Regions from separate parts of the Oricola indica genome, predicted to be linked through region 2. Evidence: riboswitches for the same ligand, from Rfam matches in the RefSeq annotation. Region 2 holds a riboswitch; each other region holds the start of a gene.
What was found. Region 2 has a riboswitch for cobalamin ahead of cobU (bifunctional adenosylcobinamide kinase/adenosylcobinamide-phosphate guanylyltransferase). Riboswitches for the same ligand answer to the same signal wherever they lie in the genome.
Positions count from the first base shown of each region.

Region 1: it holds a riboswitch for cobalamin, as region 2 does, so the genes downstream of both, ACQK2M_RS01470 (CbtB domain-containing protein) here and cobU (bifunctional adenosylcobinamide kinase/adenosylcobinamide-phosphate guanylyltransferase) in region 2, are expected to answer to the same signal.
Region 3: it holds a riboswitch for cobalamin, as region 2 does, so the genes downstream of both, ACQK2M_RS17675 (energy-coupling factor ABC transporter permease) here and cobU (bifunctional adenosylcobinamide kinase/adenosylcobinamide-phosphate guanylyltransferase) in region 2, are expected to answer to the same signal.

Region 1 covers NZ_OZ245747.1:281,518-286,150, forward strand. The annotation lists gene ACQK2M_RS01450 (hypothetical protein) at 47-508, opposite strand; tRNA gene ACQK2M_RS01455 (tRNA-Thr) at 779-855, shown strand; gene ACQK2M_RS01460 (cytochrome b) at 876-1,391, opposite strand; gene ACQK2M_RS01465 (CbtA family protein) at 1,393-2,067, opposite strand; gene ACQK2M_RS01470 (CbtB domain-containing protein) at 2,083-2,259, opposite strand; cobalamin riboswitch at 2,298-2,527, opposite strand; gene ACQK2M_RS01475 (copper-transporting P-type ATPase) at 2,605-4,633, opposite strand, start outside.
Region 2 covers NZ_OZ245747.1:2,149,633-2,154,265, forward strand. The annotation lists gene ACQK2M_RS10830 (cobyric acid synthase) at 1-1,097, shown strand, start outside; gene ACQK2M_RS10835 (GGDEF domain-containing protein) at 1,106-1,921, opposite strand; cobalamin riboswitch at 2,108-2,338, shown strand; gene cobU (bifunctional adenosylcobinamide kinase/adenosylcobinamide-phosphate guanylyltransferase) at 2,444-2,983, shown strand; gene cobW (cobalamin biosynthesis protein CobW) at 2,988-4,043, shown strand; gene ACQK2M_RS10850 (DUF1761 domain-containing protein) at 4,063-4,449, opposite strand; gene cobN (cobaltochelatase subunit CobN) at 4,560-4,633, shown strand, end outside.
Region 3 covers NZ_OZ245747.1:3,510,006-3,514,638, reverse strand. The annotation lists gene ACQK2M_RS17680 (HD-GYP domain-containing protein) at 1-1,019, shown strand, start outside; gene ACQK2M_RS17675 (energy-coupling factor ABC transporter permease) at 1,074-1,757, opposite strand; cobalamin riboswitch at 1,808-2,016, opposite strand; gene arsH (arsenical resistance protein ArsH) at 2,084-2,812, opposite strand; gene ACQK2M_RS17665 (arsenate reductase ArsC) at 2,817-3,335, opposite strand; gene ACQK2M_RS17660 (arsenate reductase ArsC) at 3,332-3,856, opposite strand; gene ACQK2M_RS17655 (ArsR/SmtB family transcription factor) at 3,875-4,207, opposite strand; gene ACQK2M_RS17650 (aldehyde dehydrogenase) at 4,345-4,633, shown strand, end outside.

The DNA.
Region 1 (4,633 bases), 1.9 Mb from region 2:
GCGCCCGTTCTCCCATTTTCCTTGGAAAGGTGTGCACACAAGGAGATTACTGACTCAGGGGCGCGCTGCGATTCGGCAACTGCCTTGCCGTGAACCAGAGCACGAGCGGCGGTATCACCAACCATTGGAGGAGCGGGCTCAGGCCGGTTCCAAAGGGCGGAACGAGCGGCATCAGGTCCGAATAGGTCCAGCGCATGCTGATCTGCGTGTAGTGGAATTCGAAACCAACCGTTAGAGTGATGCCAACGACCATGTAAACCAGCATATGCAGGGGCCTCGGCGCGACGAGCCAGTATCGCGACCGCGCCAGAGCGCTGGTGGCCCAGAAGGCCGTTAGCGCGAAGCCAACATCGCCGAAGGTCGCGGAGGTGCAGAGCTTAACGCCCTCCCAATGCGGCAAATCCGCCATGCCTGCATAGGTGGGCGCCTGCAAATATTCCCAGACGAAATGTAGGAGGAAGGAAAAGACCGCCACTCCGAATTCAGGCTGGTTCGCAATGCTGCGCATTTACAGTCTCCCTTGTCGATCGAGGAGCAGCACATAAACGTTCCAGTGCCGGAAAGGTCAATGAAAGCGAGTCCCTTGTTTGGCTAGACGCGGTTTCCGTCGCTCTGGTCTCGATTGAGCTCTTCACGGCTGACCCCAGCTCGCTTGTCAAACCTTGGCACGCTGAAGGGTGCCTAACTGATCGCGCAGCACTCTGCGCGCCTGTGAACCGCTAGTTTCTGAATGAAAACGGTTTATTCACGATTGGATACGAGGATTGACGCGGCGTCAGCCCTCGTAGCTCAATTTGGTAGAGCACCCGAATTGTAATCGGGAAGATGGAGGTTCGAATCCGACCGAGGGCCCCAAAAGCTTTGACCAACCGCAATTATCGAAACCGCGGGATCATCCGCCGGAGCACTCCGTCGCCGCGTATCAGATGATAGACGGCCGCGGCGATGTGGACAGACGCAAGTATCAGAATGACATCCCAGAGATACGCATGGAAAACCCTCGCGGGGCCCCAGAGATATGTCGTTACAAAGCCTGTAGCGGCTTGGAAAAACACTGCAAAATAGAGCCCACCGTGAACGATCGATGCCAGGCGTTCCGTCAACCGCGGCCGAATTTGCGGCCGCCGACGGTAGCTCGCATATGCCAACATGCGCCGAAGCGCCATGACTATGCCAATAACAATGCCGGCATAGATGTGAAGCGCGTGCTGCAAGAGATCGGCATCTGACGGCGGAAGAAGAGGATTGTGGGTTCGAGGGATTGCGCGCGACGTGTACCATTGCTCAAAAATCAGGATTACCACCAGCCAGTGCAGCAGGATCTGCAAGAGCGAATAAGGGCGCTTGGGCCTTTTCTCATTACAAGGGTCGGACAAGAGCTTACTCGGCATTCTAACCTGGCTCACTCGATCGGCCCTCGATCACGCGCGAGAGAAGCTGTCCAAGAACCGCGCCAAGAAACAGCCAGAACAGAGCCGAGGTGACGACGGTCGCGATGGCAAACTCTGCCGCGAGTTCTGCCGGAACGGCTGATTCACCTGCTGGGTTCTGCGGCGCACCGTATACGTGAGGTGCCACAATAAGCATTACGCCCGCTCCCATCCAGGAAACCGAATCCTTGAACGCGAAAATCAGTAGGCCTCCTCCAGTGAGCAAGACCGTGGCGATCCACCAGGCCTGTCTTGCGGTCAGATCGCCAGACGCCATACCGGGCAATTCAGGCGGAAGACCGAAGTTTGGGGCGAGAACGAAAACCGCGAACCCGCCCGCCCCCCAAAGCGCGCCATGCCGGAGCGACACCGGTTGGTCTAATATCAGAATGATAGCCGTCAAAATCAGTGCGAATGCAACACCGGTCACGAGATTCGAGAGCAACGTAAAAAACGTCCGCTGCAACCCTTCTTCGGGCGCCCAGACTTCGTCCTCGGTCTCAGCGTGTGACACCCCCTCTTCATAAGCTTCGGCTTGGAGGATCAACGGGATAACCCGCACTGATTGCGCCGCAGTCGCGAACACACCAGCGAGCAATCCCGCGACAAGCGCGGCCAGAATTACCCGGGTCAACATCTACGTCGTGGCGCCTTAGTGGCAGGGCGCGACGATTGCGTGGCGCGTGTCGTGGGCGCCGTTGTGCAGTGCGTCCGAATGAGCAAACGCAGCGAGATAAAGCAACGCCATGCCAAATATTGCAGCGAACAGCGCAGTCGTCAGACGTGCTGATGCCGAAACCGGCAGCGAAACAGATTGTGTTGCGAGCATGACAACCTCCGTGTTGCTCATTCAGTAACTTGAACGTCTCTCCGTCCGTTCACATGGCAGGTCTCCTGGCTCATGGCGGTTTTCCGGCGCTATCGCCTTCCCGGATGTCTCCAGTGGCGCTCCCGTTTTCGGGAGTTATGGCGCCGCGCCATTCTACAGTCGCGGGGTCGGCTGTGATTTGGATGCCCGGTCTGGGTCCACCCGTCACATTCCCTTTTCATCCCGCTTCGCGCTCGGCATCGCGGGAACCGTGTGAACAATTACCCTGACGTCACGCCGAAACCGAGTCAATAACGACAAGCTTGGCCGCGACCGATTTCCGACAAGACCAGGACAACGACTCCGTCAGGATCTCAAATCCAGTTGCCGCAGTCTGAGCGAATTGACGACAACAGAGATCGAAGAAGCGCTCATCGCGAAGGCGGCGAACATCGGACTAATCAGGATGCCGAAGAACGGGAAGAGAACGCCTGCAGCTACCGGAACGCCCAACGTATTGTAGATCAGGGCGAAAAACAGGTTCTGCCGTATGTTGCGCATGGTCCCGTGGGCCAGACGGCGGGCCCTGACGATCCCGTCGAGATTTCCTTTGACCAAGGTAAATCCAGCGCTTTCGATCGCGACATCGGCGCCGGTTCCCATCGCAATTCCCACGTCGGCCTGAGCCAGAGCCGGAGCGTCGTTCACGCCGTCGCCGGCCATCGCGACCTTGCGACCCTGCTGCTGCAATTCCTGGATGATGCGCGCCTTGTCTTCGGGAAGCACGTCGGCGCGGATCTCGTCAATGCCCAGGCGCGCAGCAACGGCTTTCGCCGTTCGTTCGTTATCTCCGGTCGCCATGATGATGCGGAATCCAAGTTCATGCAGAGCCTTCAGCGCGTCGGGGGTTGTTTCTTTTACCGGATCGGCGACGCATACGAGTCCGGCGACGCCATTGTCGACGACGACGAACATGACCGTCTCGCCTTCATCGCGGCGGCCATTGGCTTTTTCGGTCAAGTCCCCCGCCTCCAGGCCAAGCTCGCGGATCATCGCGAGATTGCCGAGCGCCACGGCTCTGCCATCCACTGTACCCTTGACGCCTTTGCCGGTAACGGCCTCGAAGTCGCCGGCCGCGGCCATCTCCACGCCTCGCTCTTCGGCTCCCCTTACGATGGCTTCGGCGAGCGGGTGTTCCGAACCCCGTTCAAGGGACGCCGCCAGACGCAGCACTTCGGTCTCGTCATGGCCGTTCTCCGCCAGGACCGCCACCAATCGCGGCTTGCCTTCGGTCAACGTGCCTGTCTTGTCGACGATTAGCGTATCAACTTTCTCGAACCTCTCGAGCGCCTCCGCATTCTTTATGAGCACGCCTGCTTGAGCTCCGCGTCCCGTTGCCGTCATGATCGACATTGGGGTGGCGAGACCGAGGGCGCAGGGACAGGCTATGATCAGTACCGCGACCGCGGCGATGAGCGCATATGAAAGGGCGGGTTCCGGGCCCCAAAACGCCCAGCCCAGGAAAGCAAGTACAGCGATAGCGATCACCGCCGGCACGAAATAGCCGGATACCTTGTCGGCATATTTCTGGATTGGCGCCCGGGACCGTTGTGCGTTGGCGACCATTTCGACGATCTGGCTCAGCATCGTGTCGGCGCCGACGCGTGTAGCTTCCATAATAAGGCTGCCAGTGCCGTTGATGGTTGCGCCCGTCACTGGATCGCCTGAAACTTTCTCGACCGGAACGGGTTCGCCGGTGATCATGCTTTCGTCGATCGATGAACGACCATCGACCACCACGCCATCCACGGGAACCTTGTCGCCGGGACGCACGCGAATGCGGTCGCCAACCCCAACATGTTCGAGCGGAATTTCCTCTTCCGTGCCGTCGTCGCGTATCACGCGGGCCGTCTTTGCCGCCATATCGAGGAGTGCCCGGATCGCCTTGCCGGTACCCTCACGAGCGCGCAGTTCCATCACCTGCCCGAGGAGCACCAAGGTGACGATGACGGCTGCGGCTTCGAAATAAACGCCCACATGACCTTCTGGATCTCGGAAGCCATCGGGGAAAATACCTGGAAACAGCACGGCGACGACACTGAATGTCCATGCCGCCATGACGCCCATCGCGATCAGACTAAACATGTTCAGATTCATCGTGCGGAAGGAGTTCCAGCCGCGGACAAGGAACGGCCAACCCGACCAGAGAACGACCGGCGTGCCGAGCACAAGTTCGATCCACAAGGTTGCTCGTTCTCCGAAGATCTCCCGAACGCCGGAAAGACCGACGAAGGGACCCATGGTCAGGATCAGGAGAGGAATACTCAGGACCGCGCCAATCCATAAGCGCCGAGTGAAATCGACAAGTTCGGGATTCGGCCCCTCTTCAACCATA
Region 2 (4,633 bases):
AGCGCATCCGTGCCGGCGCGGATGTCGTGATCGCCGAGGGGGCTGGGTCACCCGCCGAGGTCAATCTGCGCGCGGGCGATATTGCCAATATGGGGTTCGCGACGGCGGCCGACGTTCCGGTGATCCTGGTTGGCGACATTGACCGGGGCGGGGTAATCGCGTCGCTGGTCGGCACGCATGCGATCCTGCCCGAGACCGATCGCGCCATGATCGCGGGATTCCTGATCAACAAGTTTCGCGGTGATGTCAGCCTGTTTGATGACGGGTTGACGGCAATCACGCGCCATACGGGCTGGCGGTCATTCGGCGTCCTTCCGTGGTTGAAGCAGGCGGGACGACTTCCGGCCGAGGATTCGGTGGCGCTTGAGCGGATGGCCGCGATCTCAGGGGGCGGAGCGAAGATCGCCGTGCCGATACTCGACCGTGTCGCCAATTTCGATGACCTAGACCCGCTTGTTGGAGAACCGGGTGTCGATGTCGTCATGGTGCGGGCCGGAGAGCGCATCCCGGCAGATGCGGCCGCGATCGTCATTCCCGGTTCGAAATCCACAATCGCGGATCTCATCCGCTTCCGGGAGAACGGATGGGACCGGGAGATCGCTGCCCATGTCGCGCGTGGCGGTCAGGTAGTCGGCGTGTGCGGCGGATACCAGATGCTCGGCAAGCAGGTTCGCGATCCGCTCGGTATCGAGGGCGACATCAGGGAAACAGAAGGGCTCGGCCTGCTCGATGTCGTAACGGAGATGGCGCCCGAAAAACGGGTCGAGACCGTTTCGGCGCGCTCACCGGTTTTCGATGTCGACCTAACGGGATATGAGATCCATCTCGGCGTGACCTCAGGGCCGGATTGCGCGCGCCCGGCCGCGCTGATCGACGGCAAGCCGGATGGCGCAGTCTCGGAGGACGGCCGCATTTTCGGCACCTATCTGCATGGTCTGTTCGACAGCGGCGCTTTCCGGGCGGCCTGGCTCGATAGTCTTGGCGTCGTCTCCGACGGTGGCGACCATCGTAGCCGCGTCGAGGCTGCGCTCGACGAAATTGCGGGGGAGATGGAACGCCATCTCGACGTGGAGGCTATCCTGGAGGCGGCGCGGTAGCTCTAGCCTCAGGCGGCGTCGGAATCGTCGAGGCCGGATTTTTCCTCGGGTGTGTGCCAGATCCCCGGCAAGCCGTTGAACTCGCACTGGTTGCGGCCACCGCGCTTGGCCCGGTAGAGCGCGAAATCGGCGCCCTGGAAGATCGCCCCGAAATCGGCCTCCTGCGGATACAGCGCTCCGCCGATGGAAGCGGTCACGCGAATGACCTTGCCCTCGAAATAGGACTTGTTTTCCTCCAGTGCCGTGCGGATCCGCTCTGCCGCTTCCACGGCGCCGGTCGGGCCCGCGCCGAGCAAATAGACCGCGAATTCCTCACCACCGATGCGTGCAACGTGGTCACGCTCGAACACGTTTCCGACGATGCATACAGCGACCATGCGCAGGACGTGATCGCCCGCTGCGTGACCATGCGTGTCGTTGATCGTCTTGAAGTGGTCGATGTCGATCAGGATCAGGGCATCGTCATCGGCGCCCGCCTCGCGGGGCTCCCCGGACCGGTCGCGCACGATCTTTTCCAGCGCCGTGCGATTGAGCAGCCCCGTCAGTCCGTCGCGCCGTGCGATTTCCTTCAGCTGGCTGTTCATCGTGCTCAGCCGCATCGTCATGGAAAAGAAGATCGCAATGAAAGGCATTGCGACAATCAGTGTCACGAGGAAGCCGTAGACCAGCAGGCGATGGCCGAATCTCGCATATATTTCAGGGAAATAGTGGCCGTACATCACCTGGGTAACGATAGCGGCGAGGAAGGCTACAATGAGGGACCACAGCAACGTTTTGCGCAGCGAGGCGCGGAGATCGCGGGGGATGAATATGCGGTCCAGCATCGATGCCTTGCAAAATGAAAATGAATTTGAATATGGGCCTGTTTAGACGGGATGGGCCGCCATGCGTAGTCTCGTCCTGCTTTTCCCGACAAATCGTAACAAGGTTGGTTAACGTTAGGTAAATACTCTGAGACTTTCGGCGACCGGCCTTGTCGCAATCGCGATTGACTTGCGATGTCCGCGCGGCCTAACTGGCCGTGTCATGGTTCTCGCTCCGGTCGAGCGGCGCGGGACGAAGAGGGAATGTGACGGACGGACCCAAGCAGGGCGTCCACATCACAGCCGACCCCGCGACTGTAGAATGGCGCGGCGCCCGCTGCTCCGGTCAATCCGGAGCGCCACTGGAGACATCCGGGAAGGCAGGGGGCCGAATCACAGGCCATGAGCCAGGAGACCTGCCATGACGACGTGCCGATGGGGCGGGGAGCTCCCGAACGGACCGGGTCTCAAGCCGGATGCGGCGTCATGGGGGAGGCCTGAGGTCTGAACGGGATACCCGCGTGAGCGAACGGGAGCCGTTCCATGCCGACAGATACTGCCTTCGGGGCTCTTGCGGGCGTCACGCTGGTCCTCGGCGGCGCGCGCTCGGGCAAGTCGGCCTTTGCGGAGCGGCTGGTCGAGGCGAGTGGCCTCGCTCCCGTCTACCTGGCGACGGGGCAGGTCCATGACGACGAGATGCGAGAGCGTATCGACCACCACAGGGCGCGGCGCGGGCCGGACTGGATGACGGTCGAGGAACCGGACGATCTCGAGGGCGCGCTTGCGCGCGAGGCGCAGCCGGGCCGGGCGTTGCTGGTCGATTGCCTGACCCTTTGGGTCACAAATCTGATGATGGCCGGAGCCGATATCGCGGCGCGAAGCGCGCGGCTGCGCGCCGTGCTCGACGGCATCGAAAGCCCGGTCGTGCTGGTTTCCAACGAGGTTGGGCTCGGAATCGTGCCGGAAAACGCGATGGCGCGCGCGTTCCGCGACCATGCGGGCCGGCTGCACCAGGACATCGCCGCCTCGGCGGACACAGTTTATTTCATCGCGGCAGGCCTGCCGCTGAAAATGAAGGGATAACACCATGCAATCGAAGATTCCCGCCACGGTGATCACCGGCTTTCTCGGCGCCGGCAAGACCACTATGATCCGCAATCTGCTGGAGAATGCCGGCGGGCGAAAGATCGCGCTGATCATCAATGAATTCGGCGACCTTGGCGTCGATGGCGAGGTGCTGAAGGGGTGCGGCATCGAGACTTGCGGCGAGGACGATATCGTCGAACTCAACAATGGCTGCATCTGCTGCACTGTCGCCGATGATTTCATTCCGACCATGACGAAGCTGCTCGAGCGCGAGAACAGGCCGGACCACATCGTCATCGAGACGTCGGGCCTGGCATTGCCGCAGCCGCTTGTGGCGGCCTTCAACTGGCCGGAGATCAAGACGGCGGTGACGGTCGACGGTGTGGTGACGGTAGTTGATGCCGCGGCAGTGTCGGAAGGACGTTTCGCCGACGATCACGACCGGCTGGAGGCGCAGCGCGCCGCCGACGAGGCGCTCGATCACGAAAGCCCGCTGGAGGAACTGTTCGAGGACCAGATCCGCGCCGCCGACATGGTCGTGCTCAACAAGGCGGATCTGATCGACGATGTTCGGCTGGAAGCGGTAAAGGCGAGTGTCGCCGGACAGACTGACCGCGCGCTGAACATCATCCACGCCACGCATGGCCGTCTGCCCGCCGACGTGCTGCTCGGAATGGATTCTGCGACGGAAGACCAGATCGCCCTGCGCAAGTCGCATCACGAGATGGAACATGAAAACGGCGAGGATCACGACCACGATCACGACGAATTCGAGAGCTTCGTCGCCGAGACCGGGTCCATCTCGGACCCTGCCGCCTTCGTTGCGGGCCTGAAAGAAATCATCGCGCATCACGACGTGCTGCGCCTGAAGGGGTTCTGCGACGTGCCGGGCAAGCCGATGCGGCTCGTGGTGCAAGCTGTCGGCCAGCGCATCGAGACCTATTTCGACCGGCCCTGGCGGGACGGCGAGACGCGGTCAACGAAACTGGTGGTCATCGGCCTGCACGACATCGACCAGGCGGCAATCGGCGAGGCCATCGCCGATGCGGTTGGCTAAGATGATGGCGGTCGCGGCGTCAGAATATCGCCTGGGCGATGAACATGATCACGGCGGCGACCAGCCAGTAGCCGACGTCGATGGCAATGACTGTGCCGGATTTCTTGGTGAACATGCCGCCCGACGCCTGCAAGGCGCAAAAGGCGACAACCGCGAGCATGAAGGTCATCAAGTGGCCTCCGGCCGCCATGACGCCGACGAACCAAGACAGAAGCAGCAGGCCGATCGCCTGCGTGACCATCGCGCCAACCGGCATGGACTGCGCCGTGCCGAGCTCGACGCCGTGACCGGCCGCCCATGTCTTGCCGAACAGCATCGGCGAGAACCACAGCCAGCCCGCGAGAAACGCCACGATCGCACCGGCGATAACGCCGAGCCAGCTCACACCCATCGTAATTTCACCCATGATCGCTCCCCCCCGTCATTGAATAAATTCAACTTATCGGTTGAGTTTCAACGGGGGCCCCACGGAAGGCAACACACAAGCGCGTTACCGGTGGGCGGGGCGGTGTACTGATGCATCTGCTGCTGGCACAGAAGGGGTTGATTTCGGACGGTGACGGCGAGGCGATCGATCTCGGCCAGAAGCC
Region 3 (4,633 bases), 1.4 Mb from region 2:
CCATCGTCAACATACTCCGCAATGGCGGCGAGATTTCGCGCGAACTGATCGAGACGCGCTGCCATCGCGGTGCCGACATCGCCGCCAAGCTGGGATTTTCCGAACGCGTCCAGAACGGCATCCGCTCGCTCGACGAGCACTGGGACGGATCGGGCAAGCCGGACCGGCTGGCGGCGGGCGCCATTCCGCGCGCGGCCAACATCGCGCTGCTCGCGCAGGTCGCCGACGTTTTCGCCTGGGAGCACGGTCGCGAGGCCGCGATCGCCGAAATCACCACCCGCTCTGGGGTCTGGTTCGATCCCGAGCTGGTGGAAGCCTTTGTCGCTGTCCAGCAGGATGAGGTATTCTGGACCGCGATGGCTGGCGATGACCTCGCCGAGACGGTCTATTCGATGGACCCCGCAAATCGCGAAGTGGATGGCGACGAGGAATATCTCGATGATGTCGCGTCGGCCTTTGCCGACGTGGTCGATGCCAAGAGCCCCTTTACCGCCAACCATTCCAGCCGGGTCATGTTCTATACCGACATGATCGCCGAGGAACTGGGCCTCGCGCCGGACCATCGCCGCTGGCTGCGCCGCGCCGCGCTGCTGCACGATATCGGCAAGCTCGCCGTCAGCAACCAGATCCTCGACAAGCCGGGCAAGCTCGACGACCAGGAATGGCAGTCGGTGCGCAGCCACCCCTGGCACAGCGAACGCATCCTCGAACGCGTATCGGCCTTTGCCGACATCGCACCCATCGCCGGCGCGCATCATGAAAGGCTCGACGGCGAGGGCTATCCCTACCGGTTGCGGGGAGACGAAATCGTTCTCGAAGTGCGCATCCTCACCGTCGCGGATGTTTTCGACGCGCTGGCCGCGGAACGGCCCTACCGTGCGGCTATGCCGGTCGCCAGGGCGCTTGCCATCCTCAGGCAGGGTATCGGCGCGGCATTCGACGGGGATTGCGTGGAAGCGCTTGCGCGTGGCCTTCTCCGGCTTGGAACGCCGGAAGGCGAGGGTGAGGTCGCCGCGTGAAAAGGCCTCCGGCGTATGGCGCCGAAGGCCGTCATGTCAGATCAGGATATCCGATCAAGCGGGCGCGTTATGCAGCCTGCCGTTGAAGAGCCCGTTGTCGGTCAGCTTCGAGGTGTTCTTTGCGACCCAAAGCACCGCCAGATCGACCAACGGCTCGAGGATGATCACGGTCATGTAGGCGGCGCCGAAGGAGGCGACCTGCGCGAGATTCGATGCGGCGAAGCCGTGGCCATAAAGCGCCCAGAAACCCACCCAGAGGACGATGCCGCCCTGATAGGATGTCGAGAGCGCCAGCGCCTGCAGATACTTCACGTCCCTGTAGGCTGTCTTTTCAGGGATGATCTTGTGGGCCAGCAGGCTCATCGCATAAAGCGGAACCAGCAATGTGGTGACGTTCATGCCGTATTGCGGCAGGTCGAAGGGCGCGAAGAATACGCCCTGGAGCAGCAGGCCGAGCGCAAGGCCGATCGCGGCCGCACCGCCGCCGAAGATCAGGAACAGCGTCGAGCCGAGGATCAGGTGAACCTCCGATACGCCCACTGGATAATGCGGCAGAACTTCGAAGAACGTAAAAACCAGCGCGGTGGTGATCACCGAGCGTGCGGCCAGCGATACGATACCGCCATCCTTGCGGATAGTGTCGAGCGCCATCTTGCCGGCCAGCCCGAAGGAGGCCGCCGCGGTTGCGTAGGACAAAACGATTTTGGCGCCGTCGACGACGCCGGGTTCGATATGCATGACAGTTCCTTTCTTGCACCCATCGTGCAGTTGGCGACGCGATGCGTCACCGTTTCAGGTCTGTCCGGGCAGGTCTCCTGACTCGCGCTTCGTCGCCGTCATCCGCCTTCCCAGGTCAAACCCAGTGGCATGTGGATGCGGCTCACGCTCACAGTTGCGTGGGCAGTCACGGATCAGGCCCCCTTTGGGTCATCCCTACCGTGTTCCCTTTTCATCCGGGAGGCTTGGCCTCCCTGGAACCCGAACAAGCGAATCCTATCGAAACGCGAAGCCCGTGACAATGAGTTCGCGCGTCATCGACCGCCGCGAATTCGACAGCCTTCGCGTCAGATGTTCTTCAGGCCGACCCGCTTGTGCACTTCTTCGACGCTCTCGACGCGTTCTGAATAGCGGTCCGTCAGATAGGCGGAGCGGTCGCGCGTCAGGATGGTGAATTTCATCAGTTCCTCCATCACATCGACGACACGGTTGTAATAGGAGGAGGGCTTCATCCGGCCGTCATCGTCGAATTCCAGCCAGGCTTTCGGCACCGAGGACTGGTTCGGGATCGTGATCATCCGCATCCAGCGGCCGAGAATGCGCATCTGGTTGACGGCGTTGAAGCTCTGTGAGCCGCCATTGACCTGCATCACCGCCAACGTTCGCCCCTGTGTCGGCCGGATGCCGCCGATCGGCGCGAGCGGAAGCCAGTCGATCTGGGTTTTCATAATGCCCGTCATCGCGCCGTGCCGTTCCGGCGAGCACCACACCTGCGCCTCGGACCAGAGCGACAGCTCCCGCAACTCCTGCACCTTCGGATGATCCGCCGGCTCCGAATCGAGCATCGGCAGCCCCTGCGGGTCGAACACCCGCACCTCCGCGCCGAACCGGTGCAGCAGCCGCGCCGCCTCGTAGGTCATGAAACGGCTATAGGAACGTTCGCGCAGCGAGCCGTAGAGCATCAGCACTCGCGGCTTGTGAGTGGAGGCATTCGGGCCGGTCAGCGCGTCGACATCGATCGCGTTCAAGAGGTCGTCCTGCACGTTGGGCAGGCTCAAGTCGTCTTTCCAGGTCATGAAGTCAGCTTGCGTAGGAAATGGCGAGGTCGGTTGCGCCTTCGAGGCGACCGATCGTGTTCAGAGCCACCTTCAGGTCTTTCGGATTCATCTCCTCGAAGGGGAGAGCCATCAGCGCCGTGATTCGCATTTCGAGCAGCCGGTAGGTCTCGGCGAAGGCGGCGCGGCGCTCTTCCTCGGTCTCGCCATGGCCGGCCGGGTCCGGAATGCCCCAATGTGCCTGGACGGGCGCGCCGGGCCAGATCGGGCAGCTCTCGCCCGCCGCATTGTCGCAGACGGTGATAACGACATCCATCTTCGGCGCGTCAGCGCCGTCGAACTCGTCCCAGCTCTTCGATCGGAGGCCGGATGTCTCGTGGCCGTATTCCTTCAGAAGGGCGATCCCGTCCGGATTGGGCGTACCGCGCGGTGTCGACCCGGCCGAAAAGGCCCGCACGCGGCCGACGCCCAGTTTCGCAAGGATCGCCTCCCCGAGGATCGACCGCGCCGAATTGGCGGTACACAGGATCAGGATGTTTTTCATGCAGGTTCCGAAGGGTTTGCGTGGTCCGTCTTCTGGCCGATTTCGTCGAGATGCTTTTGCAGCGACAGGCTGTCCAGCGACGAAAGCGGCAGGCTCGTGAAGATCGAGATACGGTTGTTGAGCATGCGGAACGTGTCGGAAAATGCGAGCCGCCTAAAGGCCTCGTTGCCCTCCGCCGCCGCCGGATCGGGAACACCCCAATGCGCCGACATCGGCTGTCCGGGCCAGACAGGGCAGGCCTCGGCGGCCGCCTGGTCGCAGACCGTAAAGACGAAATCCATCACCGGCGCATCGGGGGCGGTGAATTCCTCCCAGCTTTTGGAGCGGGCAAACGATGTGTCGAAGTTCAGTCCGTCGAGAAGATCGAGCGTATAGGGATGCACCGCGTCCTTCGGATGCGAGCCCGCCGAGTAGGCCTTGAAGCGCCCCATGCCTTCCCGGTTGAGAATGGCCTCGGCGATGATCGACCGGGCGGAGTTCCCGGTGCAGAGAAACAGGACGTTGTAGATGTCAGCGGCCATGGTGGCCTCCTTTTTTCCTCAACAGGCACAGACGATTTCATCCAAAACGGGCTTGCACAGCTCCGGATTTCCGCCGCAGCAATCCTCCATCAGGAAGGCGAGCAGGCTGCGCATGCCGTCGAAATTCGCGAAATACCGGATTACGCGGCCCTCGCGCTCGCTTCGCACCATGCCGGCCTTGGCCAGGACCGAGAGGTTGGCCGACATCGTGTTCTGGCGCACGCCGAGCGCCTCCGCGATATCGCCGGCCGCCATGCCTTCGGCGCCTTGTTTCACCAACAGCCGAAAGACATCGAGCCGTGTATCCTGGGCGAGCGCGTGAAGCGCTTCGATTGCATTTGATTTATCCATATTTCAAGAAATATTGATATATTGGGAAAAGTCAACAACTGCTGATAGCAGTGGGCGAGTGCGCGCCCCGCATCCGTATGCGGGGGCCGAGCAGTTTATCTTGACGATGACAAGACGCAGGCCGCGGGGAGGATTGGATGATGGACGCGATCGCGATTGATGATATCGCCGAAAGACAGCGCCGGTTTTTCCGGACTGGCGCGACCCGCGATCTCGCGTTTCGCCGACGCCAGCTCGAGGCAATGCGGGACATGCTCGCGTCGCGCGAAGACGACATTATCGAAGCGATGCGTCTCGATCTCGGCCGTCCCGCATTCGAGGCCTTTTCCAGCGAAATCGCGGTCGTGACACTCGAAATCGACGTCGCGCTCAAACGGCTCGCAGGTTGGGCCCGGCCCAGAAGTGTCGGGACCCCTTGGCTCATCT